4 regions of the Neobacillus sp. Fa239 genome follow, and region 3 is predicted to be linked to each of the others. Evidence: riboswitches for the same ligand, from Rfam matches in the RefSeq annotation. Region 3 holds a riboswitch; each other region holds the start of a gene.
The links. Region 3 has a riboswitch for thiamine pyrophosphate ahead of thiC (phosphomethylpyrimidine synthase ThiC). Riboswitches for the same ligand answer to the same signal wherever they lie in the genome.
Positions count from the first base shown of each region.

Region 1 (3,213 bases), 470 kb from region 3:
CAACAAACGAGATTGAAAAGATAATGAACCAATTTTTAACATATCATCCGCCTCCTACAAAATGAACGATTTCGATTTTATCTTTATCTGATAATCTAGTACTTTGGTGTGCTAATTTATTTAAAATTTCACCGTTTACTTCCACTACAACAACCTTTTCGTGAATTTCATAATGTTTAAGTAAATCCGAAACCAATACGACATGTTCTGGCAACTGTACTCTTTCCCCATTTAACAATACTTTCATGCTTTACCCCCTAACGAACCGTTTCTTTATGTCTTGCCAGCTGAAAAGCGGAGAGAAGTGTTTCATCACCGAATCTCCCTAGTACTAGCTCAGCGAAGAGCTTACCCGTAATCGGGCTTAATAAAATTCCGTTTCGAAAATGGCCTGCCGCAACGAACAATCCCCTCCAGCTCGGATGAGCACCAATGTAAGGAATCCCATCGCCTGTTTGTGGTCTAACTCCACTCCATACGCGCTCCCAAGCTGCATCCTTTATTTGAGGTACAATCTTAGTTGCTCTCTCGATTAATGCAGCAATTCCCCCTGGGGTTACCTTGTGATCAAATGTATTTTCAATCATCGTGGCTCCAATATAAATTTCACCATTTCGTTTTGGGACTAAGTAACAACGTTTATCGGAAAAAATGGTGGAGGTAATAATTGGCTTTTCAGTCCGAACGGAAAAACATTCTCCTTTAACAGGGTAGATCGGAATGTCCATCCCGGATTCACGGATTAATTTCGCTGCCCAAGCTCCTGTGGCAATGACAACCTGTTCACTATGTATGTTGCCACATTCTGTCTTAACCCCTTTAACCTGACCGTTTTCAAAAATAAAAGAAAGGACCTCTGTATGTTCACGGATTTCCGCTCCAAAATGGACAGCAGCACATGCAAACGCTTGTGTTAATTTTGCTGGTTGAACATGTCCATCATTGGGGATATACATCCCTCCCGCCACACTTGGGGAGAGAGCCGGCTCCATTTCTCGAATTCCCTTGGAATCCAGCCATTTTATTTGGGGCTCCCACTTCCTTTGAAAGGTAGCTTGTCTTTCTAATTCTTTTGCTTGTTCTTCATTTTCGGCAATCTTTAACATCCCTTTTTGAACAAATTCGATATCGATTCCAGTATGTTCAAATAATTCACTTGAGAGCTCAGGAAACATCGCTTGACTTTTTAATGCCAGCTGGAACAGTGGACCGTCTTGTTCAATCTCCGCCTGTGCGGCAAGCATTCCTGCCGCTGCACTGGAAGCTTGCGAAGCGACAGATCCCTTTTCAATCAAAATCACTTTTTTCCCTACCTTCGATAACTGGTAGGCAATCGAGGACCCGTTAACTCCTCCTCCAATGATGGCAACATCATAAGAATTTCTCACTTAAACCATCTCCATATTTTAGTTCATTATAGTAAGACCTTACAGCCGATAATGGGTCCTGCGCTTCTATAACTCCTGACATGACAGCGATTCCTTTAGCACCAGCATGTAGTACCTGGCTAGCATTCTCAGGTGTTATGCCGCCAATGGCAATAACCGGAATATCCAGTTTCGCGATCCTTGATAATTCCTCTAGACCTTTTGGGGCCTTTCCTGGTTTTGATTGCGAAGGAAAGACATGGCCGTAAAGCACATAATCAACACCGTTCTCCCGTGCTTTTTGTGCTTCCCCGTATGAGTGAATAGAACTCCCTACCGTAAGCTTGGAAAAATGTTTTTTTACCATGTGTGCTTCTAAACTATGAAAGGCTAATTGAACTCCCCTTATCCCGGTAACGAAGGCAACATCCACACGATCATTCACCATAATCTTCGATAATGGTATGTTCGCATTAGTGAAAAGCTGGACTGCTTGAAAAAGCTCCCGTGCTGTTTTTTGTTTTTCCCGCAAGTGAATCGCTGTGATATAGGGGTGAATATCGATGACAATGTCACGTAACTGCTCAATCGGCATTTTGCCATTAGAAATAATATGTAACTCTTTATCTTTTATACTAGTTATCATATCCGCCCCCTAGTTCGCCGTTTCCGCTTATCGATGATTGAAAGTGAAAAACAAAAAACCACTTTCTTTTCATAAGAAAGTGGTTGAAAATTTGAATAAGAAATATGTATTCTCCAAATATTCACGTTTCCACTTCCCTACGCTGGTATTACCCAGATCAGGTTCATAGAGTCCCGAAGTAACACTTCAATCTCAGCCCTTTAAAAAGGCACCTCTAGCGGATTTGCTTCAAATATGTAATTGTAATGATAAACTTTCATGGATAATGTTAACACTTTCGTTTGAAATGTCAAACAAAATCTTTTCACATCCTCCTATGAAAGATTAGTATATTCCATATTATTCAAGTTCCTGTATAGACCATCCACCACAAAATAAATATTGATGCTTTCTTCTTGAATAATCATTAAAAATGACTATAAAATACTATACAACGAGTTTAAAAAATATACTTATGGTATAAACGAGGAGGGTTCACAACTTTAAGTATGCAAAAAGTTATTTTTATCAATACTTATTAGAGGAGGAAAAGGTTCATGAGCACGAAACGTTTACTTTTATTGAACATTATTATTTTACTTATTTTAGTCGGTGGAGGTTTTGGAGCTTATGCCTATTATAATCAAAATGTGAATTATCTAACCACTGATAATGCCCAAATTGCAGGACAACAAGTTACCATTGCCGCTCCGGCAAACGGGAAATTAACCGATTGGAAAGGCAATGTGGGATCTACCTTTTCGAAAAATTCTACAGTTGGAACCATCGCAACAACAGACATCAATGGAAAACCTGTGAATATGAATGTGACTCTTCCAACGAATGGAACGATTGTCCAAAATAATGCAGTTGAAGATTCCTTTGTTGCGGCTGGCACCCCCCTTGCACAAGCATATGATTTAAACAAATTATGGGTAACAGCGAATATTGACGAAACGAAAATTGATGATATCGCAGTTGGTCAGGATGTTGATATCTATGTGGATGCGTTCCCAAATGACACGTTAAAAGGAACTGTCCAACAACTCGGCTTAGCAACAGCTGGAACGTTTTCTTTATTACCAAGTTCAAATACTACAGGTAACTATACAAAAGTTACCCAAGTCGTTCCTGTCAAAATATCCATAGATGATTCTAAAGGTGTTAAAATCGTTCCTGGTATGAACGTAACCGTTAGAATTCACAGGTAGGTGATACGAT
Region 1 covers NZ_AP041611.1:2,212,470-2,215,682, reverse strand. The annotation lists gene ACZ5XR_RS10560 (thiazole synthase) at 1-42, opposite strand, end outside; gene thiS (sulfur carrier protein ThiS) at 44-247, opposite strand; gene thiO (glycine oxidase ThiO) at 258-1,388, opposite strand; gene tenI (thiazole tautomerase TenI) at 1,372-2,013, opposite strand; TPP riboswitch at 2,131-2,239, opposite strand; gene ACZ5XR_RS10540 (HlyD family secretion protein) at 2,550-3,203, shown strand; gene ACZ5XR_RS10535 (DHA2 family efflux MFS transporter permease subunit) at 3,212-3,213, shown strand, end outside.
Region 1: it holds a riboswitch for thiamine pyrophosphate, as region 3 does, so the genes downstream of both, tenI (thiazole tautomerase TenI) here and thiC (phosphomethylpyrimidine synthase ThiC) in region 3, are expected to answer to the same signal.

Region 2 (3,213 bases), 580 kb from region 3:
GAACAAATCCTTAACATGAAAGAGTTAAAAATGCTTAAGGTTGAGCTGACAAGGTTCATGATGGCATATAAGTTTGCGTTAGATGAAATGAATACAAAGATTAATATTTTAAAAGATGAGTTTAATTTTATTCATGACTATAATCCCATCGAGCATGTGAAATCACGGATTAAAGCACCTGAGAGTATTTTGAAGAAGGTGTATCGGAAAGGGTGCGACTTTTCATTAGAAGCGATCAAAGAAAATATTAAGGATATTGCAGGAATTCGCATCACCTGCTCGTTCCGTTCAGATATTTATGAAATCAGTAAAATGATTGCGAGCCAAAAGGATATTAAAGTCATCGAATATAAAGATTATATCGAAAATCCAAAACCAAATGGTTATCAAAGCTTGCATATGATTTTAGAAATTCCTATTTTTATGTCTGACCACGAGGAATTAACCTATGTGGAAGTGCAAATTCGGACCATTGCGATGGATTTTTGGGCAAGCCTTGAGCATAAAATTTTCTATAAATACAATAAGGAAATTCCATCCCATATGTCAGCCGAATTAAAAGAAACAGCGTCAATGGCAGCCCATTTAGACAGGAAGATGGAACGACTTCATCAGGAAATCTCTGCCCTCAAACTAGCGGAGGAAGCAAAACAAGAGATCAGTCTCAACCTGCCACTGCTTGAATCATTCATGGAAAAAAGTTTTGGCATAACAAGCAAATAACCAAAAGGGTCTGACATGAAACTGAAGTCAGACCCTTTGTGTTGAGTTCATTCGCGTTACCATACCCTGGTATGTTATAATCGATTGATAAAGGGGAGGCGATGGAATGTCTTTTGAACATGAGAACATGAAGGATTTAGACGAGGAGACCTGCTGTGACGCGGAAGGAAGCCACCGAAAAAGCCACCATTCAGATAAAACCAAAAGTAACCTGATCACAAGATTAAACCGCATCGAAGGTCAAATCCGGGGGATTAAAGGGCTTATTGAAAAAGATACATATTGTGATGATGTGATCACGCAAATCTCGGCTACGCAATCGGCGCTAAATAGCGTGGCTAAAATCCTTCTAGAGGGCCATCTGAAAAGCTGTGTAGTCGAAAGAATCCAAGAAGGTGATTTTGAGGTACTCGACGAGGTTTTAGTAACAATCCAAAAATTAATGAAAAAATGAGATAAGGCTAGTAATATGAACCATTTTTGTTATAATGGGAATGGTAATTGAAATGAATACAGTGAAATGTAGGGGGACCGGTATAGCCGGTTGAGAGTTTGTCCGCAAAAGACAATGACCCTTAGAACCTGATCTGGTTGATACCGGCGGAGGGAACATATTCTTAAACAATTAATTGTTTGTTGATATGCACTCATGGTTCGAGCCTGAGTGCTTATTTGTTGTTGTCAAAGTTTTGTTCTATAATGCAATCAACCAGATTCTAATTCAATTTCAATTGAAAAATACATATGGGGGATTTAAAAATGAAGAAGTGGTTTTTCGTTTTACTTACCGTTTTTTTAATTGCTGGCTGCAGCAATAATAAAGGAACAAATCAAGCTAAGGATAGCAATAAATTGAAAAAGATTACGGTTGTCCTTGATTGGACACCTAACACCAATCATACCGGTCTATATGTGGCAAAAGCAAAGGGTTATTTTAAAGATCAAGGGTTGGATGTGGATATTATTCAACCGGGAAAAACCGGCGCAGACCAGCTCGTGGCCTCCGGAAAAGCGGATTTTGGTGTCGGATATCAAGAGGCGATTACTGAAGCACGTATTCAAGGTGTACCGCTCGTTTCGATTGCTGCTGTCATTCAGCATAATACTTCCGGATTTGCTTCACCTGTTGCTAAAAATATTAAAACACCGAAGGATTTCGCAGGTAAAACCTATGGCGGCTGGGGCTCACCAATTGAAAAATCGGTTATCACTTCGTTAATGAATAAAGTACATGCCGATGCAAACAAGGTAAAGATTGTCAATATCGGTGATACGGACTTCTTTACAGCCGTTAAAAGAGACGTCGACTTTGCCTGGATTTATTACGGCTGGGATGGGGTTGAAGCAGGTTTACGAAATCAAAAAATTAACATGGTTTACTTAACGGATTATTCGAAGAAGCTTGATTATTACACACCTGTCTTAGAAACAAGTGAAAAAATGATCGCACAAAACCCTGACACGGTAAAGGCTTTCTTAAAAGCAGCTTCTGAAGGCTATAATTATGCGATCAAAAATCCGGACCAAGCAGCAGATATTCTCATCAAAGCAGCGCCGGATTTAGATCCAAAGCTTGTAAAAGCCAGCCAAAAGTGGTTATCACCTAAATATCAGGACGACGCAAAACAATGGGGAATTCAAAAGGAAAGTGTTTGGAATAATTATGCCACTTGGATGTATGACAACAAACTTTTAGATAAAAAGCTCGATGCCAATAAAGCATTTACGAATGAGTATTTACCAAAATAGGAGGAGAATTATGATGGCTAATTCATTGGTTAGTATTCAAATATTGCCGAAAACGAAAAATGGCGAGGATGTCATTCCATACGTCGATGAAGCGATTCGCATCATTCATGAATCGGGGGTAAAATATGAAGTCCATCCATTAGAAACGACCATGGAGGGCGAACTGCAGCAGTTATTTGTGGTCATTGCAAAAATGAATGAACGGATGATTGAAATCGGCAGCAAAAATGTTATTTCACAAGTGAAAATCCTGTATCAGCCGGAAGGTATTACGATGAACCAATTAACGGAGAAATATAGATAATGAAGAAACAAATTGCTAAAGGGTGGAGACCAATCGCGGTTCTCCTCCTTTTGTTCGTGATTTGGGAAATCGTTGTGAGGCTTGGACATATTGAGGAATGGCTATTGCCGGCCCCGACGAAGATTTTTAGGGAGGCTTTCACCGATTGGCCCAACTTTTATCCAAATTTGATCTCGTCAATCAATATTTCCCTACTTGGTTTTGTGATTGGTGCTGTCATTGGCTTGGTGGTTGCTGTCCTGCTCTACTTGATCCCGTTCTTAAGAGATTCTTTTTATCCATTGCTGATTTTATCGCAAAATATACCGATTATTGTTCTGGCACCGCTGTTGGTTATTTGGTTTGGCTTTGGCTTATTGCCGAAAATGATTGTCATCACTTTAGTCTGCTTTTTTCCAATCACGGTTGCAGCGCTGGACGGGTTTAAACAGACTCCG
Region 2 covers NZ_AP041611.1:2,099,094-2,102,306, forward strand. The annotation lists gene ACZ5XR_RS09995 (GTP pyrophosphokinase) at 16-723, shown strand; gene ACZ5XR_RS10000 (metal-sensitive transcriptional regulator) at 830-1,177, shown strand; TPP riboswitch at 1,238-1,349, shown strand; gene ACZ5XR_RS10005 (ABC transporter substrate-binding protein) at 1,483-2,472, shown strand; gene ACZ5XR_RS10010 (thiamine-binding protein) at 2,486-2,776, shown strand; gene ACZ5XR_RS10015 (ABC transporter permease) at 2,776-3,213, shown strand, end outside.
Region 2: it holds a riboswitch for thiamine pyrophosphate, as region 3 does, so the genes downstream of both, ACZ5XR_RS10005 (ABC transporter substrate-binding protein) here and thiC (phosphomethylpyrimidine synthase ThiC) in region 3, are expected to answer to the same signal.

Region 3 (3,213 bases):
AAATTTTGCGATAGGGAATGCAAGGAGATAATCTAGTACAGCATTTAATGTTATGTACTCACTGTATCTTTAACAATTGCTTTCAATTGTGCTGAAGGAACCATTGAACTCTCTTCGTTTGCTGCTGCTGAAATTCTTTTTAACCTTTTCAAGTTAATTAGCGGACCAGCGACACACATCAGAACTAGCACTCCCAATGTTACATTTATCCATGCTACCTTCCATCCCCAAGTAGTGATTACCAAGTACAATCCTGGTATTAAAACAAACAACACTGTAATGGGTAGAAATTCATCCAACTTTACTCCCTTTTTTGCTAAAGCTTGTAACTGTTTTGTCTCATTGCAACGAAGCATATTAATCCTGGTTTTCCACAGTATAGCCTACTGAAACAAACATGGCTATCGCTCCTAAAATATGTACCGCCAAAGCTACTTTGTACAACATTGTTGAATACCCCCATCGTTTTCTTTAGTGCGTAACGTAAACATTTTACTCAAGAGAATTACCTTTAAAGATAGAAAATGGATAATATAAATTTATTAAATTTAGAAAATTTTTGATTGCCCTTCGTTATTTATATCATCTTAGTATTGTGGTATTTAACGACATACCTATCCGCCCCATAAATCTGAACACTAGTACAAAAATAAAAGCTGCCGATTTGGCAACTTTGCTCTTCAATTACATACATACTGTCAATAACTGGATGTTTCTTCCTATGTTTTGTGTGTGAACTGTTTCCATTTTTAAGGAAATTTCTTAGGATTAAAAACCTATTTTAAATTTATCTCTTTCAAAATATTGGACACTATGTTATTATCAACCTTAAAGTTTCATAAATAGTTCCACAAGCTCTACTGGGGGGGTCCGATGGCTCGGACTGAGAAAAGAATGCGTAAAATTCTTTGACCCTTTGAACCTGATCTGGATTATACCAGCGTAGGGAAGTAGTTTCGAGGCGTCATCGTTTTATTGGGTACGCGCCACTACTTTTTGACGATTAATCAGGTTCTGTGCAAACAGAACCTTTTTTTATTGTCTTTTATTACTTGATTGACCCTAAAGGTTACTGGTAATGAACTATGCTGTAACTTCTAGATCGCAAAATTAATCTATTTTTAGGAGGAAGTTACATGCAAAAACAAGCACATGTAAACATTGAGTTGAAATCGCAATTTACCGGAAGTAAAAAAGTCTATGTCGAGGGCTCAAGACCAGATATTAAAGTCCCAATGAGAGAAATTGAGTTAAGCAGAACAGTTACTTCCTTTGGGGAGGAAGAAAATGCCCCTATTCGTGTTTACGATACGAGTGGACCATACACAGACTCGAATTACAATATAGATGTTAGAAAAGGGCTTCCTGCTTTACGCAAGAAATGGATTCTCGAACGTAATGATGTTGAGGTGTATGAAGGAAGAGAAATAAAACCTATAGATAATGGATACCTTGAAGGTGATGAGCGTGCCAATCTTGAATGGTTTCCTTCTAGTGACAAAACGACTCTTCGTGCAAAAGAAGGGCAAAATGTCACACAAATGCATTACGCTAAAAAAGGGATCATTACTCCTGAAATGGAGTTCATAGCAATTCGTGAAAATGTAGATCCAGCCTTTGTTCGTGACGAAGTTGCTCGTGGAAGAGCGATTATACCGTCCAATATTAATCATCCTGAGAGCGAACCCATGATTATCGGACGTAATTTTCATGTGAAAATCAATGCGAACATTGGTAATTCTGCTGTCACATCTTCCATTGAACAAGAAGTTGAAAAAATGACATGGGCGACTCGATGGGGTGCCGATAACATTATGGATCTATCAACAGGGAAAAATATTCATACGACTAGGGAATGGATTGTTAGAAACTCCCCTGTTCCAGTTGGAACAGTACCAATTTATCAAGCTCTTGAAAAAGTGAACGGAATTGCCGAGAATCTAACATGGGAAGTTTATCGTGATACATTAATTGAACAAGCGGAACAAGGCGTCGATTACTTTACTATTCACGCTGGTGTGTTATTACGGTATATCCCTTTAACAGCTAAAAGGACAACAGGGATTGTATCCCGTGGCGGTTCTATTATGGCTCAGTGGTGTTTAGCTCATCATCAAGAAAATTTCCTCTATACTCATTTTGAAGAAATTTGTGAAATTCTGAAACAATATGATATTTCCGTTTCGCTTGGCGATGGATTACGTCCAGGCAGCATTGCCGATGCCAATGATGAAGCACAATTTGCTGAGCTCGAAACCCTAGGCGAATTAACAAAAATTGCCTGGGAGCATGATGTTCAAGTGATGATAGAAGGTCCAGGTCATGTACCGATGCACATGATTAAAGAAAACGTGGATAAGCAAATGGAAATTTGTAAAGAAGCTCCTTTTTATACTTTAGGACCTTTAACTACAGATATTGCTCCAGGATATGACCATATTACATCTGCTATTGGCGCTGCAATGATCGGGTGGTTTGGAACAGCTATGCTTTGCTACGTAACACCAAAAGAACACCTAGGCTTACCAAATAAAGACGATGTCCGTGATGGTGTAATTGCCTATAAAATTGCCGCCCATGCTGCTGATTTGGCTAAAGGTCACCCAGGTGCTCAAATTAGAGATAATGCGTTATCAAAAGCACGCTTCGAATTCAGATGGGAAGACCAATTTAATCTATCATTGGATCCGGAACGGGCAAGGGAATACCATGATGAAACCCTTCCAGCAGAAGGGGCAAAAACAGCTCATTTTTGCTCCATGTGTGGTCCGAAATTTTGTTCGATGAGAATTTCTCATGACATTCGGGGGATGGCGAATGGAGAAACATTGAGTGATGAATTAGACATCGAGGAGGGCATGAAGAAAAAAGCAGAGGAATTTGTCCACGATGGATCAAACATTTATCGATAATTTCAGCCACAACGAGATAAAGAATTTAAAGGAAGAAGTAGAAATTCTCCAGCAAAAGATCCATCATTTGCAAGAGATCATCCAATACATCCAGTATCATTGTAAACATATATTCTTGGAAACCTCGGGTATGAGGGAATGCAAGAAGTGTGGTTTCGCTGAGAGTACCTATTATTGATTTAGCACCAAAGTTAGATGAATCTTGTTGAGTAAATATGATAGGCAGCCTGTCGAAACAGGCTGCCTATCTTATTAATGGGTACAAATCTGTAAAATTATTCCGCTTCCCCAACGACTGAAA
Region 3 covers NZ_AP041611.1:2,682,134-2,685,346, reverse strand. The annotation lists gene ACZ5XR_RS12890 (hypothetical protein) at 51-299, opposite strand; TPP riboswitch at 853-966, shown strand; gene thiC (phosphomethylpyrimidine synthase ThiC) at 1,137-2,912, shown strand; gene ACZ5XR_RS12880 (NAD(P)-dependent oxidoreductase) at 3,188-3,213, opposite strand, start outside.

Region 4 (3,213 bases), 550 kb from region 3:
TTTGCAAATTCGACTTGGGTTGACTTTTTTCCCGGTGTTTCATTAAGAAATAAACTTCTCCTAAGCCAAAAAGGAAAGTGGCAAAAAATAACCACTGATAGGCCGAAACGTTATAGGTCTGTTTTTTCATGATTATTCCGATAATGAGGGTTGAAATCATGCCAACAACGGTTAACAATCGATTGCGGTCACTGAAAAATGTTCCACGCCGTTCTTCTTTAATCATGCCGCTAATCAGCGTTTGCCAGCCGATGTTTGATACGGTGCCGGGAATATTCATTAAGGCAATGATGATTAAAAAAGTCCACGCCTGGTATGAAGTAGAAAGGTAAACCACACCTATTAATAACAAAAACATCAATCGAGCCCATAAAACAGAAACGGCCACCGTTTTCTTCTGCTGCTCTAACCGGTTGAACATCATCGCAGTTGGAATCGTCATGATCAAAGCAACCAAAGGCGGAAGGGAACTGATCAGGCCTACCTGATAATTCGATGCATTCAAAATAGAAATCGCAAAAATCGGATAAAAATTCCCCGCAAGATTCACAGCAATAGTCGAAACCATCCCATGATAAATACTAATCTTCTCATTAAACGTTCGCATAAGCCTCCACCAAACCCACTATAAATATCTAAAAATATTATACAACCAAACCACAGCCAAAACTACAGCCATCTACAAAAGCTTTTTTTGGTGACAGGCACCACAAAAGGACAAACTTCCCCGTTTGTCCGTGCAGGATGGACACTTCCCCTTTTATTGTAAATTAGGAGAATTATTGTGATTATTTATTTCTTTACTTAATTAGTTTATAGGGGTATGATGAAGCTAATTTGATATGTGTTATCTACTAGGGGTGCCTGCTTAGCGGGCTGAGAGAAAATGGCGACATTTTTAACCCTTCGGACCTGATCTGGATTATACCAGCGTAGGAAAGTAGCAAGCGAATTTTTGTGTTGCTCACGTGCCAGCCGGGTCCTGTTATGGATCTGGCTTTTTATTTGTAAAAATTGGCGGCCCGAACTTCCTAAAGGAAAAACAACCTTATCAATTTCAATATAAATTAGGAGGAAAACAAACATGGAAAAAACATCTATTATTGCTGCGTTACAAAAAGTGAGGGAGGTAAACCCGCTTGTACATAATATCACCAATGTGGTTGTGACAAATTTTACGGCAAATGGACTCTTGGCACTTGGCGCATCGCCCGTTATGGCCTATGCAGCCGAAGAGGTCGCGGATATGGCGAAAATTTCGAGTTCACTCGTTTTAAATATTGGGACATTGAATCCTCAGAATGTTGAGTCGATGATCATTGCTGGTAAATCTGCCAATGAACATAGTGTCCCTGTCATTTTTGACCCAGTTGGAGCAGGGGCTACTCCTTACCGGACGGAAACCGCACAAAAAATCATGAAAGAGCTGAACGTTTCAATCATACGAGGAAACGCAGCTGAGATTGCCAATGTGGCCGGTGAAAACTGGGAAATCAAGGGTGTTGATGCGGGGGCCGTTAAAGGAAATATCGTAGACTTGGCGAAAACGGCTGCTTCCAAAATGAATACGGTTGTCGTCATCACTGGCAAAGAGGATGTCGTAACGGATGGGATTACCACCTATGTTGTTGCCAATGGACATCCAATTCTAACAAAGGTGACAGGCACCGGCTGCTTATTAACCTCTGTGATCGGCGCATTTGCCGGTGTGGAAAAAGATTTACTAACGGCAGCTGTCGCAGCATTAACCTATTACGGAATTGCGGCTGAAAAAGCTGCGGCAAAAACGGTTGAACAAGGACCAGGCAGCTTCCAAATCGAGTTTTTAAACCAATTGGCACAGGTTTCAAACGAAGATATCGTACAATCAAGTTCTATTAGAAAACTCTAGGGAGGAAACCATCATGAAAAAAGCCTTAACGATTGCCGGATCCGACTCCGGAGGCGGCGCAGGAATCCAAGCAGACCTTAAGACCTTTCAAGAATTAGAAGTCTTTGGAATGTCAGCGTTGACCGCCATTACGGCCCAAAACACACTTGGAGTTCAGGCGGTTTACCCGATGACTGCGGAAGCTGTTGCCAAACAAATTCAATCGATCGGAGAAGATATCGGTGCGGATGCCATTAAAACCGGTATGCTCTTTAATGCGGAAATTATTGAAGCTGTTTCAGAAAAACTTCAGCAGTATCAATGGGAAAATGTCGTCGTTGACCCTGTCATGATCGCTAAAGGAGGCGCATCCTTACTGCAGCTGGAGGCCATTTCTGCTATGAAGCGCTATCTGCTGCCACTTTCAAAGGTCATTACTCCGAACATTCCTGAGGCAGAGGAATTAACGGGAATGACGATTCAAACGGACGATCAAAAGAAAGAGGCGGCAAGGCGACTTTGGGATTACGGCGTAAAAAATATCGTCATCAAAGGCGGTCATGATGAAGATCAGACTGAATCTACGGATCTATTATTTGATGGGACGGAATTTTATACCTTTAAGAGCAAACGAATCGACACAAAGAACACGCATGGAACCGGGTGTACTTTTTCGGCCGTCATCACAGCGGAGCTGGCAAAAGGGGCATCAGTCTATGAGGCCGTTTGCAAAGCAAAGGATTTTATCCAAGCGGCCATCGAACAACAAATCAATATTGGTCATGGCCATGGGCCGACCAATCATTGGGCCTATCGAAATACAAGAAAGGAGTCCGACACATCATGCTACTAACCACTGAACAAGCATTGCGGCAGGCTTTAAAAGTCTACTTTATTATGGGCAGCCCCAACTGTCTGAAGGATCCGAAAGAAGTATTAAAAGAGGCAATTGAAGGGGGCATTACTCTTTTTCAATTTCGTGAAAAAGGTGCCGATGCCTTAACGGGAACAGCCAAACTAGCCCTGGCTAAAGAACTTCAAAGGATTTGCAAGGATCACAATATCCCGTTCATTGTCAATGATGATATTGAGCTTGCGATGGCCCTTAATGCGGATGGTGTTCATATTGGCCAAGAGGACGAACCAGTGAAAACGGTCAGAGAAAGAATTGGTTGCGATAAAATCCTTGGCGTTTCCGTCCATACGCCAGAAGAAGCAACAGCTGCAATGGAAGAGGGCGCAGATTATTTTGGTATTGGACCCATTTTTCCAACGAAAACAAAAGAGGATGCAAAGGAATCTAGTGGCACTGACCTCATTGAAACATTACGGAAAAAAGGAAT
Region 4 covers NZ_AP041611.1:2,133,418-2,136,630, forward strand. The annotation lists gene ACZ5XR_RS10185 (MFS transporter) at 1-607, opposite strand, end outside; TPP riboswitch at 847-956, shown strand; gene thiM (hydroxyethylthiazole kinase) at 1,085-1,891, shown strand; gene thiD (bifunctional hydroxymethylpyrimidine kinase/phosphomethylpyrimidine kinase) at 1,905-2,723, shown strand; gene thiE (thiamine phosphate synthase) at 2,714-3,213, shown strand, end outside.
Region 4: it holds a riboswitch for thiamine pyrophosphate, as region 3 does, so the genes downstream of both, thiM (hydroxyethylthiazole kinase) here and thiC (phosphomethylpyrimidine synthase ThiC) in region 3, are expected to answer to the same signal.